DNA from 4 places in the Pelosinus sp. sgz500959 genome. Region 4 is predicted to be linked to each of the others. Evidence: riboswitches for the same ligand, from Rfam matches in the RefSeq annotation. Region 4 holds a riboswitch; each other region holds the start of a gene.
The links. A riboswitch is a leader RNA that binds a small molecule or an ion and turns the genes downstream of it on or off. The one in region 4 is predicted to bind S-adenosylmethionine.
Positions count from the first base shown of each region.

Region 1: linked by a shared signal. The riboswitch ahead of ACAN52_RS20340 (methionine synthase) and the one ahead of ACAN52_RS11505 (pyridoxal phosphate-dependent aminotransferase) in region 4 are both predicted to bind S-adenosylmethionine.
Region 2: linked by a shared signal. The riboswitch ahead of metA (homoserine O-succinyltransferase) and the one ahead of ACAN52_RS11505 (pyridoxal phosphate-dependent aminotransferase) in region 4 are both predicted to bind S-adenosylmethionine.
Region 3: linked by a shared signal. The riboswitch ahead of ACAN52_RS06525 (DUF2292 domain-containing protein) and the one ahead of ACAN52_RS11505 (pyridoxal phosphate-dependent aminotransferase) in region 4 are both predicted to bind S-adenosylmethionine.

Region 1 is NZ_JBGJZL010000020.1:14,424-19,066, reverse strand. It holds gene ACAN52_RS20345 (homocysteine S-methyltransferase family protein) at 1-974, opposite strand, end outside; gene ACAN52_RS20340 (methionine synthase) at 982-1,662, opposite strand; SAM riboswitch class I at 1,978-2,082, opposite strand; gene ACAN52_RS20335 (ParA family protein) at 2,433-3,194, shown strand; gene ACAN52_RS20330 (ParB/RepB/Spo0J family partition protein) at 3,187-4,092, shown strand; gene ACAN52_RS20325 (DUF554 domain-containing protein) at 4,283-4,643, shown strand, end outside.
Region 2 is NZ_JBGJZL010000003.1:355,538-360,180, reverse strand. It holds gene bioB (biotin synthase BioB) at 213-1,199, shown strand; gene bioB (biotin synthase BioB) at 1,229-2,218, shown strand; SAM riboswitch class I at 2,307-2,407, shown strand; gene metA (homoserine O-succinyltransferase) at 2,484-3,401, shown strand; gene ACAN52_RS06545 (hypothetical protein) at 3,463-3,798, opposite strand; gene ACAN52_RS06540 (YeiH family protein) at 3,868-4,643, opposite strand, start outside.
Region 3 is NZ_JBGJZL010000003.1:349,463-354,105, forward strand. It holds gene ACAN52_RS06510 (amino acid ABC transporter permease) at 1-540, shown strand, start outside; gene ACAN52_RS06515 (amino acid ABC transporter ATP-binding protein) at 551-1,303, shown strand; gene ACAN52_RS06520 (cysteine ABC transporter substrate-binding protein) at 1,326-2,210, shown strand; SAM riboswitch class I at 2,393-2,495, shown strand; gene ACAN52_RS06525 (DUF2292 domain-containing protein) at 2,645-3,028, shown strand; gene ACAN52_RS06530 (homocysteine synthase) at 3,098-4,390, shown strand; gene larE (ATP-dependent sacrificial sulfur transferase LarE) at 4,538-4,643, shown strand, end outside.
Region 4 is NZ_JBGJZL010000006.1:195,708-200,350, forward strand. It holds gene ACAN52_RS11500 (MFS transporter) at 1-839, opposite strand, end outside; SAM riboswitch class I at 1,106-1,212, shown strand; gene ACAN52_RS11505 (pyridoxal phosphate-dependent aminotransferase) at 1,279-2,466, shown strand; gene ACAN52_RS11510 (MetQ/NlpA family ABC transporter substrate-binding protein) at 2,481-3,296, shown strand; gene ACAN52_RS11515 (CC/Se motif family (seleno)protein) at 3,301-3,585, opposite strand; gene ACAN52_RS11520 (ASCH domain-containing protein) at 3,720-4,070, shown strand; gene ACAN52_RS11525 (hypothetical protein) at 4,178-4,438, opposite strand; gene ACAN52_RS11530 (hypothetical protein) at 4,455-4,643, opposite strand, start outside.

The sequences.
Region 1 (4,643 bases), on a different contig from region 4:
TGCTTACGACCAGTAGGATTAATACGTTCCCCTATGATAGCCGTAGGTTGACCAGCGCCAATATAGATGGTTTTACTGCGGCTTGTTAAGGCTGTATTTTTATTCAAACATTTTGGAATAGGAAGAATAGGGATAGAAATATTTTTTAATGCTTCTTTCATAGCTTTGATGTGCATAGGGGTAGTACCGCAGCAGCCACCAATATAGCTGGCGCCAGCCTTAGCCAATCGTTTAGCCCATGTGCCCATTTCTTCAGGAGTCATTGGAAAGACTGTCTGTTTATTTACCAGTTTTGGCATTCCTGCATTTGGTTGAATACTAATGGGACAAGTAATAATTTTGGATAATTTTTCAACAATAGTCAATAATTGAGATGGGCCTAAAGAGCAATTTGCACCAATAATATCAGCACCCATTGCTTCGAGTATAATTGCTGCAGTAACAGGATCAGTACCCGTAACTGTGCGTCCATCTTCTTCAAAAGACATTTGACAAATAATGGGTTTCTTCGTTGCTGCTTTAGCCGCAAGGAGGGCAGCACGCATTTCTTGAATATCAATAATTGTCTCAATAATAATCATATCAACATTAGCTTGATCGAGGGCATTAATTTGTTCGAAAAAGACTTCATAAGCATAGTCGAAAGTTAAATCCCCTAACGGCGCAATTAATTTACCAGTAGGACCTACGGACCCTGCGATTTTGGTGTGGGGGCCGCATGCCGCTCGAGCAGCATGAACAGCAGCCACATTGATTGCAGCGACCTTATCTTGTAGGCCATAATGTGTTAATTTGATACGATTGGCACCAAAGGTATTGGTTTCGATAATATCAGCACCACTATCAACATAACTTTTATGTATTGCTGTTATGGCTGCTGGTTGCTCAATATTCCACAATTCAGGGCAGGCACCTGTTGGCAAACCGGCATCATGTAGCATAGTTCCCATAGCACCATCAAAAATATAAATCATAGTTATTTCAATCCTTTCTAGCCAGACAATTTATTTGTGTACATTGAGGGCAAGTTGTATCTTGATACATGTAGCCAACGTTTGTATCATGCTGATGAGCAGTAATTCCAATGACTGCAGTAATTGATTTACGTGGTAATAACATACACGATTCTGTAACTTTTAAGTTAATAGCATCTCCATTGGCTAAATCTAAAATAAGAGGTTGTACAGTAATATCCCATCCTCCATATCCAGGGCTAAAACGGGGGAGGGTTAGATAGCCTTGGCGCATAGCTTGATTTTTTATAAAATCACATACTTGATCGGCTGCTACTTCGACGGCTGTTGTACCTGCGGCGTCTAGTAACAAGCCTGATGTATATTCACCATTGGAAAAATAGTTACTGACTTTCTGTTCAAGCTTTGGACCGATCGTTAAACCTATTACTGCAATCTGTATAGCTTGAGACAAATAATTAATAATTTTAGGTGCGTGTAATGTAAGGGGAGGAGATCCCATAATTGTAGCGGTATTCGCATCATAATCATATATTTGCCATGTGGCCTGAGGCTGAACTAGAAGATATGATTCTGTACAAGCTTGGTCAATTAATTCAGAAGGAAATTCCGCATATTGATCTAAACCGGAATAACGTTTTATCTCACTAAGATTGAGAGGTTTTAAAGCTGGGTTATAGACTGGCATTGTATTCCTCCTCGTATTATTTTTTATAGCTATTTTAGTCAGTTTATCAAAAAAATTTCTTAAATAATGATTAGATTTTCACTTCATATTATAAGTACATTTTATCAGTTTACTCTATTCTTGAAAACAATAACCAGCAGTTTCAAAAGAGATATTTTTTGCGTAATCAGAAAGTATAGCACTTTCTTGATTACAAGTAAGAGCAACTAAGACTTTGGTCTGCGCTAAGGCTTGACCAAAGTCAAGTTTTCTTTATACAAAAAATAAGCCCTATTCCTTGAGGAAAGAGGCTTATTTTATATAAACTATTCTTTCCTCTTATCTTTCAGAATGATGAGACTCTGCTGGACTTAGCACCATTTGCATTATGCTGGTTGCTGGGTGTCATAGGGCCAGTCCCTCGACCACTCTCGATAAGAGAACAAATGATAAAATTTTAACTTATAATAAAGCAGAATGTCATAAATGTCAATGTTTTTATAAATAAAAAATAGATGATCTTCTTGATGTTAAGTAGAAAGGATTTAGTTTATATTGGCAGTTGAAAGTGAGGTAAATAGAGGTTTTTCTTTATACTAAGGCTTGAGATTAGAAAAGTTTACTTCAAAAGAAGGGTTTTTACTAGGACTTCTATTTATCCATGCTATTTTCGGCAGGAAATGTTATTGAGAGTGTGGAATGACTAAAAATATCAAATATTTCGTGGCTGGTGGCTATTAAGATAATAAGGGCTAGATTTGAAATATAAATAAGAAGATGAGGTGAATTGATTGTTAAAGGTTATTGCAATTGCCAATCAAAAAGGTGGCGTAGGTAAAACAACGACTTCTGTTAATTTGAGTGCCTGTTTAGCTGAGTTAGGCAAAAAAGTATTACTAGTTGATCTTGATCCCCAAGGTAATTCTACGAGTGGTTTTGGTTTCGATAAAACCAAAATTAAACAATCTATTTATGATATTTTAGTTAATGACATACCAGCAGAAAATGTTATTTTAAAAACCCAGATTGAAAATTTGATGCTTTTACCAGCGACAATTCAATTAGCAGGTGCCGAAATAGAATTGGTGTCAATTATGTCAAGAGAAACTAAACTTAAACGGGTGTTGGATAATGTCAAATATAACTATGAGTATGTGATTATTGATTGCCCTCCATCTTTAGGATTATTGACAATTAACGCCTTAACGGCAGCTAATTCTGTATTGGTGCCTATCCAATGTGAATTTTATGCATTAGAAGGTCTCTCTCAATTAATGAATACTGTAACACTTGTGCAGAAAAATTTAAACCCAGCATTGTCTTTAGAAGGAGTCGTGTTAACCATGTTTGATGCACGAACAAATTTATCAATTCAAGTTGTTGATGAAGTTAAGAATCACTTTCGTCATAAAGTATATCAAACAATTATTCCTCGTAATGTCCGTCTTAGCGAAGCGCCGAGTCATGGTCAACCCGTAATCAAATATGATCCTAAATCTAAAGGAGCACAGGTATATTTTGATTTGGCAAGAGAGGTGATCGATCATGAATAAAACTCAGCGAGGTCTCGGGCGGGGGCTTGATGCATTATTTTCAGGTGGTAGTAATGGTGAAGAACAACCCATTATAAATAATATTCCCATCGAAAAAATAAGTCCTAACAAATTTCAACCACGGCGTGTGTTTGATCCAGAGGCACTCACTGAACTAGCAGATTCCATCGCGCAATATGGCATATTGCAACCAATTGTTCTTAGAAAAGTATTAAATGGTTATGAAATTGTTGCTGGCGAACGTCGTTGGCGAGCTTCTAAGCAAGCTGGTATGAATGAGATCCCAGCAATCGTTAAAGAATATACTGATGGGGAAATGACTGAAATCGCACTCATTGAAAATATACAACGAGAAGATTTAAATGCAATTGAAGAAGCGTTAGCTTATCGTCGGCTAATGGATGAACTTTCATTAACACAGGAAGAAGTTGGTCGTAAAGTCGGACGAAGTCGCTCTCTGATCGCCAATATGGTACGGTTGTTAAATTTGCATCCAACAGTTCAAGAATATGTTTCACGTGGAACATTATCAATGGGACAAGCTCGCCCCTTATTGGCATTAGAGACCAGTGAATTACAACTAGAAGCAGCAGAGATCATTATTGAAGATGATTTGTCAGCGCGTGGTGCAGAGGAATTGGTTAAACGATTATGTGAAATTCCTAAACCAGCTAAACAAACGATGAAATCATCAGATGAAAAAGGAATTTTTGTAGTTGAAGCTGAAGATCGATTAAAATTAATTTTGGGGACACAGGTGAAAATAAAACCTGGTAAACTAAAAAGCAAAATAGAAATTGAATTTTATTCCCCTGAAGATTTTGAGCGTATTCTTGACATTCTAAGTGGAGAATCGACAGCAATATCAAATAAACCGAAGGGGATATTTGTTGTATAGAAATGAAAAGGGTCATATAATGTTTCACGTGAAACATTATATGAAATTTTCATGAGATATAGTAATTTTGATGGTCTTAAGAACTTTTAAATTTAATAAATAGGTCTTGGCGATTACGTTTTGTGAATGTATAGTTGCACTAAGGCTCTTGAAACTGTAAAATAGATTGTTCAAGGAGTTGGGGGCTGAATTGAAAGGGACATTAGTAAATTTCGTTGGGATCGTTTGTGGATCATTAATTGGGCTTTTATTAAAAAAGAATGTCCCAGTAAAATATCAGCAAACCGTGATGCAAGGTTTATCATTATCAATAGGGTTGATTGGGTTACAGATGGCTTTAAAGACACAAAATATACTGATTATCATCATTAGTATCGTCATTGGTGGTCTGATTGGCGAATTTATGGACATCGATCGGTGTTTAAATCGGGTTGGACAATGGTTGACAATGAAAATGGGAAACAAGTATGGTAGTGTCGGAGAAGGCTTCATTACTGGTAGTTTAGTGTTTTGTGTAGGTGCAATGGCAATTGTGGGTTCTATACAAGATG
Region 2 (4,643 bases), on a different contig from region 4:
TGTAATTGATAAACTTACTCAGTTAAGATACTTCATGTTATCCTTACCAGAAGATTAAATTTAAAGATTGAAAAATGTATTTTACAATCTTTGAAAAAAGTAGTAAAATACATTTATTCAAATCGTTAACCATTTATTTTTAATTAGTTAACATTAAATTTACCATCTCTAACTCAACAACGTTTTATATGGTAAATACAAGGAGGCTAGACATGGATTATCGTGGCATTATTGCCCTTGGAGAATACATATTACAAGGCAATCAAATTAGTTATGAAGATTCCCTTGAGCTAACAACAGTAATGACTGATGATATTCCCCTACTTGCGGCTTTTGCGAATAAAATTCGCCAGAAGTTTACTGGTAATGAGGTTGACATGTGTGGATTGGTGAGCGCACGCTCTGGTATGTGTTCAGAAGACTGTAAATTTTGCTCCCAATCTGTCTATCACTCTACCGATGCCCCAGTTTATGACTTACGGAGCACTGCAGAAATTACCCACTCTGCTCAAAAAGCCCAGCAAGAAGGGGCTAAACGGATCAGTATTGTCACGAGTGGTAAAGGAATGGATCATGATCCAGATTTTCAAAATATTATTACAGCAATCGAATCGATTATGGATAAAACAGATCTAAAAGTTTGCGCTAACCTTGGTACCTTGACCCTTGCCCAAGCGCATGCATTAGCAGCTAGCGGCATCAAACGATACGCTCATAATTTAGAAACGAGCAAAAATTTCTATCCTTTTGTATGCACAACTCACTCTTATGAAGAACGTTTAGCAACGATTCAAGCTGCGAAAACAGCTGGTATGGAACTTTGTACTGGTGGAATTATTGGTATGGGTGAATCTTGGCAAGATCGTGTTGATTTAGCTTTTTCTTTGCGAGAACTAGATGCAACTTCTATTCCAATCAATATTCTTAATCCAATTAAAGGAACTGCCTTTGAGGATGTCACTCCTCCAACACCTTTAGATATTATCAAATCCTTTGCTATTTTTCGTTTTATTTTACCTAATAAAATCATCCGCCCCGCTGGCGGCCGTGAGCTAAACCTACGAGATATGCAAGGTCAACTTATGCTTTCAGGAGCAAATGGACTTATTATTGGCAATTATCTAACCTTCAGCGGTCGCGATTCTGCAGCAGATTTTCAAATGGTACAAGATGCAGGCTTAGTCCCAGCCAAATTTTAAAAGACTAACTAATAAGAGGAGGAATTACCATGACAAACTATGATTTAATTTTTTCATTAGGCAAAAAAATATTAAATGGCAATGACATTACTTTTGATGAGGCAATGGCTTTAACAACAATTGAGGAAGCAGATATTCCAATGCTGCTAGGCGTAGCCAATAAAATTCGCGAGAAATTTACAGGTTCTTATGTTGATACATGCCAAATTCTCAATGCTCGTTCAGGCGGCTGCTCTGAAAACTGTAAGTTTTGTGCCCAATCTGTCCATCACGATGTGGATGTGGATGTATATCCTCTCATGAATGAAGATGATATTATCAAAGCTGCGCAAAAAGCCGAAGCCGATCATGCTTACCGTTTCTGCGTCGTAACATCTGGCTGTGGTATGGAAGGCGATCGAGATTTCGCAAAAATCACCGCTGCAATTGAACGAATTGGCACTGAAACCTCCCTGCAACGTTGTTGTTCACTTGGAACACTCCAAGAAGACCATGTAAGTGCTTTAAAAGAAGCAGGTATTACTCGCTATCATCATAACTTAGAAACAAGTGAAAGTTATTTTAAAGAAATCTGTACAAGCCACACCTATCAAGAACGTATTGATACAATCAAACGTGTAAAAGCCGCTGATATTGAAGTGTGTTCCGGTGGAATTATCGGTATGGGCGAAACATGGCGTCAACGCATTGAACTGGCCTTCACCCTTAAAGAATTAAACGTAGACTCAATTCCCATTAACGTCTTAAACCCAGTTAAAGGCACAGCGCTGGAAAATCAAGAAAAACTAAATCCTATGGAAATTTTACAAACTTTTGCCATTTTCCGTTTGATTCTGCCAACCAAAATTCTTCGTTATGCTGGCGGCAGAGAACGCAATCTAGGCGAACTCGTTCCTTTAGGTTTTTTATCTGGTATCAACGGTATGCTGATTGGCAACTATCTAACAACACAAGGACGCGGTGCTGATAAAGATATACAAACGGTCAACGATCTAGGACTTAAATTGCTTGAAAATTAATCCTTAATGAAATTATAATCCATCAATTGAATTTCACTTTGACTTTACTGATTGCTTATGATATTATAATAAAAAAATAAATAATAAACTCTTATCTAGAGAGGTCGAGGGACTGGCCCTATGACACCCGGCAGCCGGCAGCAATGCAACGGTGCTAATTCCAGCAGGAGTAATCCTGAAAGATGAGAGGAATGTGCGGTTTAAAGAGCCCCTTTCCTCGGAAAGGGGCTCTTTTACATACAAAGAAAAAATGGAGGAATACAACATGCCAATCAAAATTCCCAATAACTTACCGGCTACTAATATCCTTGAAAGCGAAAACATCTTTGTCATTCATGAAAACCGGGCTTATACACAAGATATACGTCCTCTTAGAATATTAATTTTAAATCTAATGCCAATCAAAATCACAACTGAAACACAACTTCTTCGTCTGCTAGGTAACTCACCTTTACAAGTAGAAGTCGACTTCATGTATACGGCTACCTATTCACCTACAAATACCTCTCAAGAACATCTCATTAAATTTTATGAAACATTCGACGATGTAAAGGATCGTAACTATGACGGTATGATCATTACAGGTGCACCTGTCGAACAGCTTCCTTTTGAGGAAGTTGCCTATTGGGATGAATTGTGCAAAATCATGGAATGGAGTAAAACCCACGTATATTCGACTCTCCACATTTGTTGGGCTTCTCAAGCTGGACTCTACTATCATTATGGCATTCCAAAGTATGACCTTGCTCAAAAAATATTTGGAGTTTTTCCTCACCAAAAAAGCTGTACACAACCGATCAAATTATTCCGTGGTTTTGATGATATCTTCCACGTTCCTCATTCTAGGCATACTGAATTTAAAAGAGAAGATATTGAGAAGATTCCAGAACTACACATTCTTTCTGAATCTGAGGTCTCTGGTGTTTATGCCGCTGCCGATCTAAAAGGCCGACAATTTTTCATCGCAGGTCATTCGGAGTATGATCCTCTCTCCCTCAAAGCTGAATATGACCGTGATCTTGCCCAAGGCCTCTCAGTTCAAATCCCACAAAATTATTATCCCAATGATGACCCGACACAACCACCAGTTGTTCTTTGGCGTAGTGCAGCCAACCTGCTTTTTTCTAATTGGCTGAATTACTATGTTTACCAAGAAACACCTTTCGATCTTTCCTTGTTATAATAACCTGTATGATAGAAGTCTGTCTCCCATCGGTAAAAAAACCGATGGAAGACAGACTTCTTTACATAATTCCCCATTTTCGTCCATATTCTAGAAAGATTTGAAATTCTTGATCATGGAATCCATTCTCAAGTAGGTATTCCTTTGCTTCTTGAGCTTCCATCACTGATGAATCAGCAAAAATAGCATTTTTATGAAAACTAAAAGCAAATCCCTTTACCGCAAGCAATTCCATCATTAAAGCAACCCGTTCTGCTTTATGTTGTAATTGAAGACCAAAATCCCTTACAGATCGGGCATCAACCTCATGATTCTTAGGAAAATGACCAAAAAATACAGGTTCTTCCACTGGTTTTAGAATAATACGAGTCATATGATCTACCATTGATTTTTCCATGATTTCTCCTTTAATGCCGTGGCAATCTAATCTTTTAGTCATTTTTTTAGTTTCATGAAGTTTAAATCATTAGATATTCATCCAATAATTTACAAATAATACGTTTGATAACCAATAACCAAGAGGAACATTAATCAATACACCAATTGCAAAGGCGACTAGCGGCTTCCAGCCGAAAGAAGTTAACTCACGAAAACGAGTCGTAAATCCAATGCTTAAAAAAGTCCACGTAAATGCCCAACCACGCAAAGTCTTGATGTAACCTAACGCCTCTTTTGAAAAAGTCGATGCAGTTTTAGGTTCTATCATCGCAAGCAGCACAGTAATAAAGATGGATGCTGCAAAAAAACCAATGATAAATTTGGGAAAGCGGCGCCAAATTTCCCCTTTATCAATACGCTCAGCGGTAGCAGAATTTTTATTTTCCCACACTGTCACTGATAAAAAAGCAACCATAATGGCCCATATGCCGACAAACATATCACGACCAACAATTTTCATTAGTGTAAAGGTTTTAACAGCTCTTTCATCCCCCATAGCCTCCGCAGCCGCAAAACCAGCGGCATCTGCAAACTCCGACGTACCAATCCAGGCTCCCGCAGGACCAGCAGCCATACCCAATTGCTTAGCCCACAAAGGAAGTACAAAAATCATTACAACAGCCCATACAATTACCATGGAAATGGCTACTGAAACATGTTCCTTTTTGGCACGGCATGCACCACCAATTGCAATCGCAGCCGATACACCGCAGATGGACCCACCCGCTCCTAAGCAAGCAGCAAAACGTTGGTCCATACCGAATAAACGAGTTGCCGTAAAATAAATCACCCCAAAAGTGCTCA
Region 3 (4,643 bases), on a different contig from region 4:
ACAACATCGAAGTCAAAGATCATACGTTATCTCTATCGGATTTATTTAGAATTTTTTCGAATCATTCCCATTCTTGTTTGGTTATTTATTGTTTATTTTGGGGTTACAAGAATTTTTGATATTCATATTAGTGGTGAAGTGGTTGCCGTTGTTGTATTCAGTCTCTGGGGGGCTGCGGAAATGGGCGATATTGTACGAGGGGCATTAGAATCTTTGCCACGACATCAAATCGAATCAGCCAAAGCTCTTGGTCTTAATTTTTGGGGTATCTATCGGTATATTTTGTTACCACAAGCCATTCGGCGTATGCTACCTGGAGGCATTAATTTAGCAACAAGAATGGTAAAAACCACATCCCTAGTTGTTATGATCGGTGTGATTGATGTAGTAAAAGTCGGACAACAAATCATTGAACGGTCAACTTTGAAGACTCCGACGGCTTCTTTTTGGATTTATGGTTTTATTTTTATCCTGTATTTCATGATTTGTTATCCGTTATCAAAATGGTCAAAAAAACTAGAAATGAAATGGGAACGTTAGGGGAGAGGTTATGGCTAATAAAGAAAATAATCAAGTGCTGCTTGAAGTAAAAAACTTATATAAGGAATATGATGGAAAAATTGCCTTAGATCAGATTGATCTGAGCATTCATCAAGGAGAGGTAGTCGTTATTCTCGGTCCATCTGGTTGTGGTAAAAGTACTTTTCTACGTTGCCTTAATGGCCTTGAAGAAATTCAAGGCGGTGATATTACTTTTCATGGTCATAGCCTCACACAAAAGGATGTAGAATGGCAACACATTCGTCAAAAAATCGGTATGGTTTTTCAAAACTATGACTTGTTTCCTCATATGACAGTGATTGAAAATATTTTGTTAGGTCCTGAAAAAGTCCAACATAGAGACAGAGATGAAGTCATGAAACAAGCCGAACAATTACTTGACCGCGTAGGCTTACTGGATCGTAAAGATGCGTATCCACGCCAGCTCTCAGGAGGACAGAAGCAACGGATTGCGATTGTGAGAGCTTTGTGCATGAATCCAGAAATTATGCTTTTTGATGAAGTAACAGCAGCTCTTGACCCTGAAATGGTACGCGAGGTTCTCGATGTCATACTAGGCCTTGCCAAACAAGGAATGACCATGGTAATTGTTACTCACGAAATGGGATTTGCCCGATCTGTTGCCGATCGGATCGTATTTGTTGATTTTGGGAAAGTCTGTGAAATTGCCGGTCCAGAAGAATTTTTCACAACGCCCAAAACCGAACGTGCCCGGCAATTTTTAAATATATTTCAATATTAATTAAAAAAAAGGAGAGTTTTACATGAAAAATTTAAAGAAAATAGTAGCAGTTGCATTGAGTGCCATGGCACTAGTTGGAGTATTAGCAGGTTGCGGTTCAACAACGACTACAAAAACACCTGATACCAAAACGGAGCAGACAGTTGCCAAGGGGAGCATTGAAGACATCAAAAAACGTGGGGTAATCAGAATCGGTGTATTTGGTGATAAACCTCCATTTGGTTTTGTGGATGCAAATGGCAAAAATCAAGGATTTGATGTTTATATTGCCAAACGATTTGCGAAAGATCTTCTTGGTGATGAATCCAAGATTGAGTATGTATTAGCTGAACCAGCGAGCAGAGTGGAATTCCTTGAGGCTAATAAGGTGGATCTTATTTTAGCAAACTTCACGGTTACTGAAGACAGAAAGAAAAAAGTTGATTTTGCGAATCCGTACATGAAAGTTGCTCTTGGTGTCGTGTCACCATCTGGTGAGCAGATTACTTCTGTCGATCAACTAAAAGGTAAAAAACTGATTGTGGTTAAAGGCACCACTGCTGAAACTTATTTCACCAAAAATCATCCAGATGTAGAATTATTAAAATTTGATCAAATTACACAATCCTTTGAGGCTTTGAAAGATAAACGTGGCGTTGCTTTGTCTAATGATAATACTTTACTATTTGCGTGGGCAAAGGAGAATGCAGGCTTTAATGTAGGTGTTTCAACATTAGGTAGTCTTGATACCATCGCGCCTGCTGTTAAAAAAGGTAATGCAGAACTCCTAAACTGGATTAACACAGAATTAGAAACTCTTGGTAAAGAAAATTTTGTTCACAAAGCTTATGATGCAACCTTAAAACCTGTGTATGGAGAAACTCTTAACCCAGAAGATATTGTTATCGAAGGTGGAAAATTAAAATAAGCTGATTTGGGAATCTAGAGGCTGTGAAGGGAACTCAACTTCACAGCCTTCGTTATTATAAGACTTTACTCTCTGCTGAGCCTTGATTAAAATCAAGTTTTCTTTATAAACAGATTTATTAATAAGCATTGACACCGATAAAGCATCATGTTATTATCAATAATAAAATTAATAGCATACTACTCTTATCCAGAGAGGTCGAGGGAATGGCCCGATGACACCCGGCAACCAGTGCAATTGCACAGAGGTGCTAATTCCAGCAGGAGCTTTCCTGTAAGATGAGAGAAAGGCGATTGTAGATGAATCCCCTTTCTTCGGAAAGGGGATATTTTTGGAATCAGAAAGTATAACACTTTCTCGATTACAAGCAAGGGCAACTAAGGCTTGGTGCAAGCCAAGTTTTCTTTGAGAATAATGACTGTAGAGGTGTTTATATGTTACCAAAAGAGAATAAAACAGTACTAAAATCAAAAAAAAATGCTGTTAGTCCTTGTGCCATGGATCAGATTATGACCATCTTGAACAATACGTTTCATGGAAATGTTGCTTTAATTTATCAAGATTCGCGTTTAGTGCAAATCGAAAGAAATGAAAAAATTAGGCCAGCGGAATTAAATGGAAAAAGTTGCGAACTACCGCAAGGGTTAAAAGAAAATTGTGATATTCCAGGGGTGAGGGCGAGAATTTTAGAAGCTTTTGAAAATATGGAATATGGGCAAGTTGTGATTGTAATTAAAGAAGGTCGGATCATTCAAATTGATCGTACGGAAAAACAGCGGTTTGCTGCCTTGGTGGGCCTCTATGGTGATGGTATATAAACGAAGAACAAGCTGATCAGTCAACTGAAGGCTAGTAATATAGATCAACAAAAAATGGAGGGTGTTATAATGGCATTACCAGAAAATTTGCGGTTTGAATCATTAGCTGTGCATGGAGGGCAAGAGCCAGATCCAACTACAGGATCAAGAGCAGTGCCTATTTATCAAACGACAGCTTATAATTTTAGGGATAGTGAACATGCGGCCAATTTATTTGAGCTAAAAGAAAGTGGCAATATTTATACCCGTCTTATGAATCCAACGACAGACGTACTAGAAAAAAGGATCGCAGCTTTAGAAGGTGGAGTAGGCGCTTTGGCTTTTGCCTCAGGACATGCAGCCATCAGTGCAGCGATTTTCAATATTGCCCAAGCGGGAGATGAAATTGTTAGTTCCTCTACTTTGTATGGTGGAACTTATAATATGTTTGCTTATAACCTGCCTCGCCTAGGAATTAAAGTGCATTTTGTTGATCCCAGTGATCCTGTTAATTTTGAAAAAGCCATTACGCCGAATACTAAGGCTTTGTATGCAGAAACCATTGGTAATCCTAAAATTGATGTCCTTGATATTGAAAAGGTGGCTGCAATTGCTCATAAGCATGGTATTCCTCTCATTGTTGATAGTACCTTTGCAACTCCTTATCTCTGTCGCCCAATCGACTTTGGTGCTGATATTGTCATTCACTCAGCGACGAAATTTATCGGTGGACATGGAACTTCAATGGGCGGGCTGGTCATTGATAGTGGAAAATTCGACTGGAATAATGGCAAATTCCCACTGCTCAGTGAACCAGATCCTAGTTATCATGGCTTAAAATATACAGAGGCTCTTGGACCTTTAGCTTATATCATTCGTCTGAGAGTACAAATTTTACGCGACTTAGGTGCTTGTTTAAGTCCTTTCAATAGTTTTGCATTTCTGCAAGGGCTAGAAACTCTTCATCTTCGTATGCAGCGTCATGCTGAAAACGCCTTGGCTGTTGCTCAATATCTTGAAAAACATGAACAGGTCAGTTGGGTCAGTTATCCAAGTCTGGCGAGCCATGCTGATTATGAAAAAGCACAAAAATATTTGCCAAAAGGCGCAGGTTCTATTTTTACCTTTGGTATTAAAGGCGGATTGGAAGCTGGTCGGAAATTAATCAATTCATTGAATTTATTTTCCTTGCTTGCAAACGTAGGGGATGCCAAGTCCTTGGTCATCCATCCCGCAAGTACGACTCATTCTCAACTTACTGCTGAGCAACGGGCTAGTGCTGGGGCACCAGATGATATGGTTCGATTGTCCATTGGGATTGAAGATGTCCGGGATATCATTGAAGATTTAGCGCAAGCATTAGAGGCCAGTAAATCTGTATAAAAATTTTAATATCATTTAGCTGATCATAATAAATGAAGGCTAAGGTGCCTCCTATTTGTGGGGGTTCCTTAGCCTTTCCTATATTTAATGAAGATGCAGTTACAAAAGCGAGGGACGCTTTGAAATAAAGATAAAGGGGATTAAGTCATGGGAGAAAATAAGGAGAAAATCAAAGAGCTTCATGAGTTATTGAGTGGATTTGGTAGTGTAGTAGTAGCCTTCTCAGGTGGTGTGGATAGTAGTTTTTTGGCAG
Region 4 (4,643 bases):
ATTGTGACTGCACATAAGGCGGCCCATGGAAATGATGCAGCAATCCCCATACTCTTCATCGAAAAGTTTTGCGCTTCCATTAAGTAAAGTGGTAGCCATGCCAAAAAAACATACATAATGTAATCCGTAATAAAATATTGAATACCAATCGCCCAGAACTGTGGCGATCCTAAGAAACTTTTCCATGGCGCTAATTCTTTGTCAACTTCTTGACTTTGCCCTTCCTCGATATAATCAGCTTCAGCGGAGTTGACAAATCGACTGTTACGAGGAGAATCAACAGCTAAATAATACCAAAGAGCAGCTAGCACTACGCCCACTACACCAAAAATAATAAAAACAGAGCGCCACCCAAAAGCCATCATTAAGGCCACTGTAATGGATGGACCAACTACAGGCCCAAAAAATACACCACTCAACATAAATGAAGAGGCTCGCCCTTTTTCGGCTCCGTTAAACCAACGATACATAAACCGTCCCAAAGAAGGAGCCATGGGTCCTTCGCCCACACCAAAAAGCGCACGTACAATGGCAAAAGAAGTAAAGCTATTACAAAATGCTGTAGCTGATGTAAAGACCGACCACCAAATAGCTGCGATCGCTAATACTCGCCGATGACCGAAATACTCTGACATAATTCCGCCAGGTATTTGCATCAAAGAATATCCAACAAAAAAAGCAGTTTGCATTAACCCCATATTAATTTTGTCAAAACCAAATTCTTGCATAATGGTTGGAGTGGCTACTGATAAGTTTACACGATCCATATAAGAAATGAAACTAATAAAAAACATAAGTATTGCTAAATTCCACCGAAATTTTGTAGGACCCTCGTTCATAAAAAAACCTCCTCATTAATAAAATAAGCCCCTTACATAAAGTCGCAAACAAACGACCTCCCGTCAGGGCTTTCACCGTCCTCCTATACACGTATACACATGCATTACACCGTTATGTCCTTATTAGAAAGACTAAAATCGTTAATTTTTATTATAATATGGGTGAATTTACATGTCAACTCTTAAAATTTCTAATTTTTTTCCATTTAAATTGTGCTTGACATACAAATTAAGACCATGCTAAAATTATCAACAATAACTACATAGATTCATCAAGAGTTAGCTGAGGGATTGGCCCAATGAAGCTACGGCAACCATTGCAACATGCAAAAAGGTGCCACTTCCAACAGGAATGTTTCCTGACAGATGAAGATCGCGATTACATCAAATCCTCTTCATAATTGTGAAGAGGATTTTTTAGTACAAAGGAGTCGATAATATGAATAATGAACACTCTAAGCAAAATGCAGTACGGTACGCTTCCGAGAAAGCTAGTCGCTTTACTGAATCAGTGATTCGGGAAATGTCTCGCATTGCGACTGCCCACAATGCTATCAATCTAGCACAAGGTTTTCCTGATTTCCCCGCATCGGATGAAATCAAACAAGCAGCAGTTACAGCGATCCTAGAAGACCACAATCAATATGCCATTACCTGGGGCACTAAGTCCCTTCGCGATGCAATTGCTCTTAAAAACAAACGAGATTACGGTATCGAGCTTGATCCTGAGCGACAGATTACAGTGTGTTGCGGTTCGACAGAAGGCATGGTAGCCACCTTGCTCGCTACTGTCAATCCAGGAGACGAAGTCATTATTTTTCAACCTTTTTATGAAAATTACGGTCCTGACGCAATCCTATGTGGGGCAACGCCAAAATATGTACAACTCCATCCTCCTGAATTTAACTTTAATGTAGACGAATTAACAGCCGCTTTTTCTGAACGTACAAGGGCCATTATCATCAATACCCCTAATAATCCAACAGGTAAAGTTTTTAATCGAGAAGAATTAACCCTCATTGCTAACTTATGCATCAAATATGATGTCTTAGCAATTACGGATGAAATCTATGAACACATTATCTATGATGACGCGCAGCATATCCCTCTTTATTCCTTACCTGGCATGGCTGAACGCACTATTACTATTAACAGTATTTCTAAAACTTACAGCGTCACTGGCTGGCGTATCGGTTACGTCATTGCTTCCCCACAGATTAGTCAATCCATACGCAAAATGCATGATTTTCTTACAGTGGGCGCTGCGGCTCCCTTACAGGTAGCTGCGGCTCATGCTTTGGGCTTTGCTGAGAGTTATTACCAAAAACTTATTAGTTTTTATGCTCAGCGTCGGGATTTCATGTTAAAGGAATTGACTGCGATTGGATTTCAATGTGCTAGGCCCTCAGGTGCCTATTATATTATGGCTGATATTGCTCCCTTTGGTTGGAAAAATGACATTGACTTTGCCCGCTACTTAGCAGAAAAAGTGGGAGTCGCTGTCGTACCTGGTTCAAGTTTTTATAAAGAAGATGCCAATGACAAACATCGGTTCATACGTTTTTGCTTTTGCAAACAATTTTCAACACTAGAGGCAGCTATGGAACGATTACAAAAACTAAAATAAATGGAGGTATAGTTATGAAAAAGTCACTTAAACTCATTGCCCTTTTGGTAGTTCTCATCGTTACCCTTGGTTTAGCTGGATGCAGTCAACAAAGCAGTACACCAAAAGTAGAAAAAACACTAAAAGTCGGCGTAACAGCTGGTCCTCATGCAGAAGTCATGGATGTTGTAAAAAAAGTCGCCGAGAAAGACGGTCTAAAAATTGAAATTGTTGAATTCAATGATTATATCCAACCCAACGTCGCATTAAATCAAGGTGACATTGACGTAAATAGCTTTCAACACCAACCTTATCTTGATAATATCATCAAAGATCGTAAATATGAAATTGTATCTGTAGCCAAAACTGTCATTTTCCCAATGGGCATTTACTCCACTAAAATTAAGAATATCAAAGAATTGCCTGAAGGATCGATTGTAGCCATTCCAAATGATCCAACAAACGGAGGCCGCGCCTTACTGCTACTTGAAAGTAATAATTTGATCAAATTGAAACCAGGAGCCGGCCTCAAAGCTGCTGTTACAGATATTATTGAAAACCCTAAAAAAATCGTAATCAAAGAGCTCGATGCGGCTCAAATTCCTCGTTCCCTTGCTGATATTGATCTGGCCGCTATCAATACAAACTACGCTATCACTGCCGGTCTAGTCCCAACTAAAGATGCCATCGCAATTGAAGACATCAATTCTCCTTATGCAAATATTATCGCTGTACGCACTAAGGACAAAGAGGACCCTGCAATCCAAAAACTAATTAAAGCCTACCATTCCGATGAAGTAAAAGCTTTTATAAAAGACCACTTTAAAGGTTCAGTCGCAGTCGGCTGGTAAGAAATTAAAGTAATTTCCAGCCTTCAATGCGTAAACTTTTTATCCCAAGAAAATTTCCTAATCCAATCACCAACGGGTAATGTATATGAAAATTTTTAGGTAGATAAACCTGAATTTCATTCATCATCACCAACGTATAATCCCTTATTTCTCGCGGTTCACCAATCTCAATCGATGGACCAAAATTAACACGACCACAACACATGGCTGCCCCGTTACCATGCAATACATGAATACATCCACCCTTTGTTAAGATATAATCGCGGGCTTTATCGTTAATCGTAATCACATGATCGCCTCTTTTCTTTATTCTTCAATATTATTATTCTAACATAATTGAAGGATTTAGCTAACAAAAGGCGAAAAGTTATAGTATTGCGATTAGCAAAAATCAGGAAATCATTCATCTTAAGGAGGATAATTATGTTCGCATTGAATTTTCAATCACCAAACCATGAAAAGCTACTCATTTCTCGCACAAAAAACTGTACTATCCGCTTAGGGGATATAAGAGATTCATATCCTGAAAGCTCAATTGTATCCATTACTTTTGGGAAAAAATTTAGCCCTAAAAGAAAACTTTACTCAGCCATTGTTGACAAAGTTTGTATCAAGAAATTTTCTCAACTTAATACTGGTGATTTAGATCATCAGAATCCTGAAATCAAAACAGTCGATGAATTAATCATCTTCTTTGAAAAAATATATGAAAAAAGCATTTCACCGAATGATATCGTCACTGTCATTTATTTTTCTGAAATCGTTGAAGACTAATCATCATCGATATTAACTATTAACTTACGATAAGTCTGAATTTCCCAACATAATTCTAACTAAAACAACGCACTGGAATCTTTAAAAGGTTCCAGTGCGTTGTTTTATTAGTCGTCCTCACCAACAGAAGTTATTGCACAAAGATTAATCGTAATGTTAGTAAAACATATAGCCTCATCGCTGCCTGGAGTAAAGACTTCAACATCTGTCGCTAATACCAGCCCATCATCCACACGAGCTAGGCGTCCTTCTGCCTCAAATTGAAAGCCTCCTACAGTTCTTATGTTTATCTCTCTCTCGCCTTCTAGTCGTTTTAAAATACGAACGAGATGACGCATGTTCTCGCGAGAAACAATTTGATCACTCACCTTATCCCCCTCCTTTTTAACTTTCTTGTATTCTGTGAAATGGATTTTTACATACATTTTTCGATATTGCTACAATAATGCAAATATCAATAAAACTTAATTCTTCATCCTCAAGTGCCCCACCAGGGGTAAGTACAATAACAGATCTTTCACATGATGCTGGAAGTAAAAATAGAATACCATCTTCAATTCGATCAAGTAAACC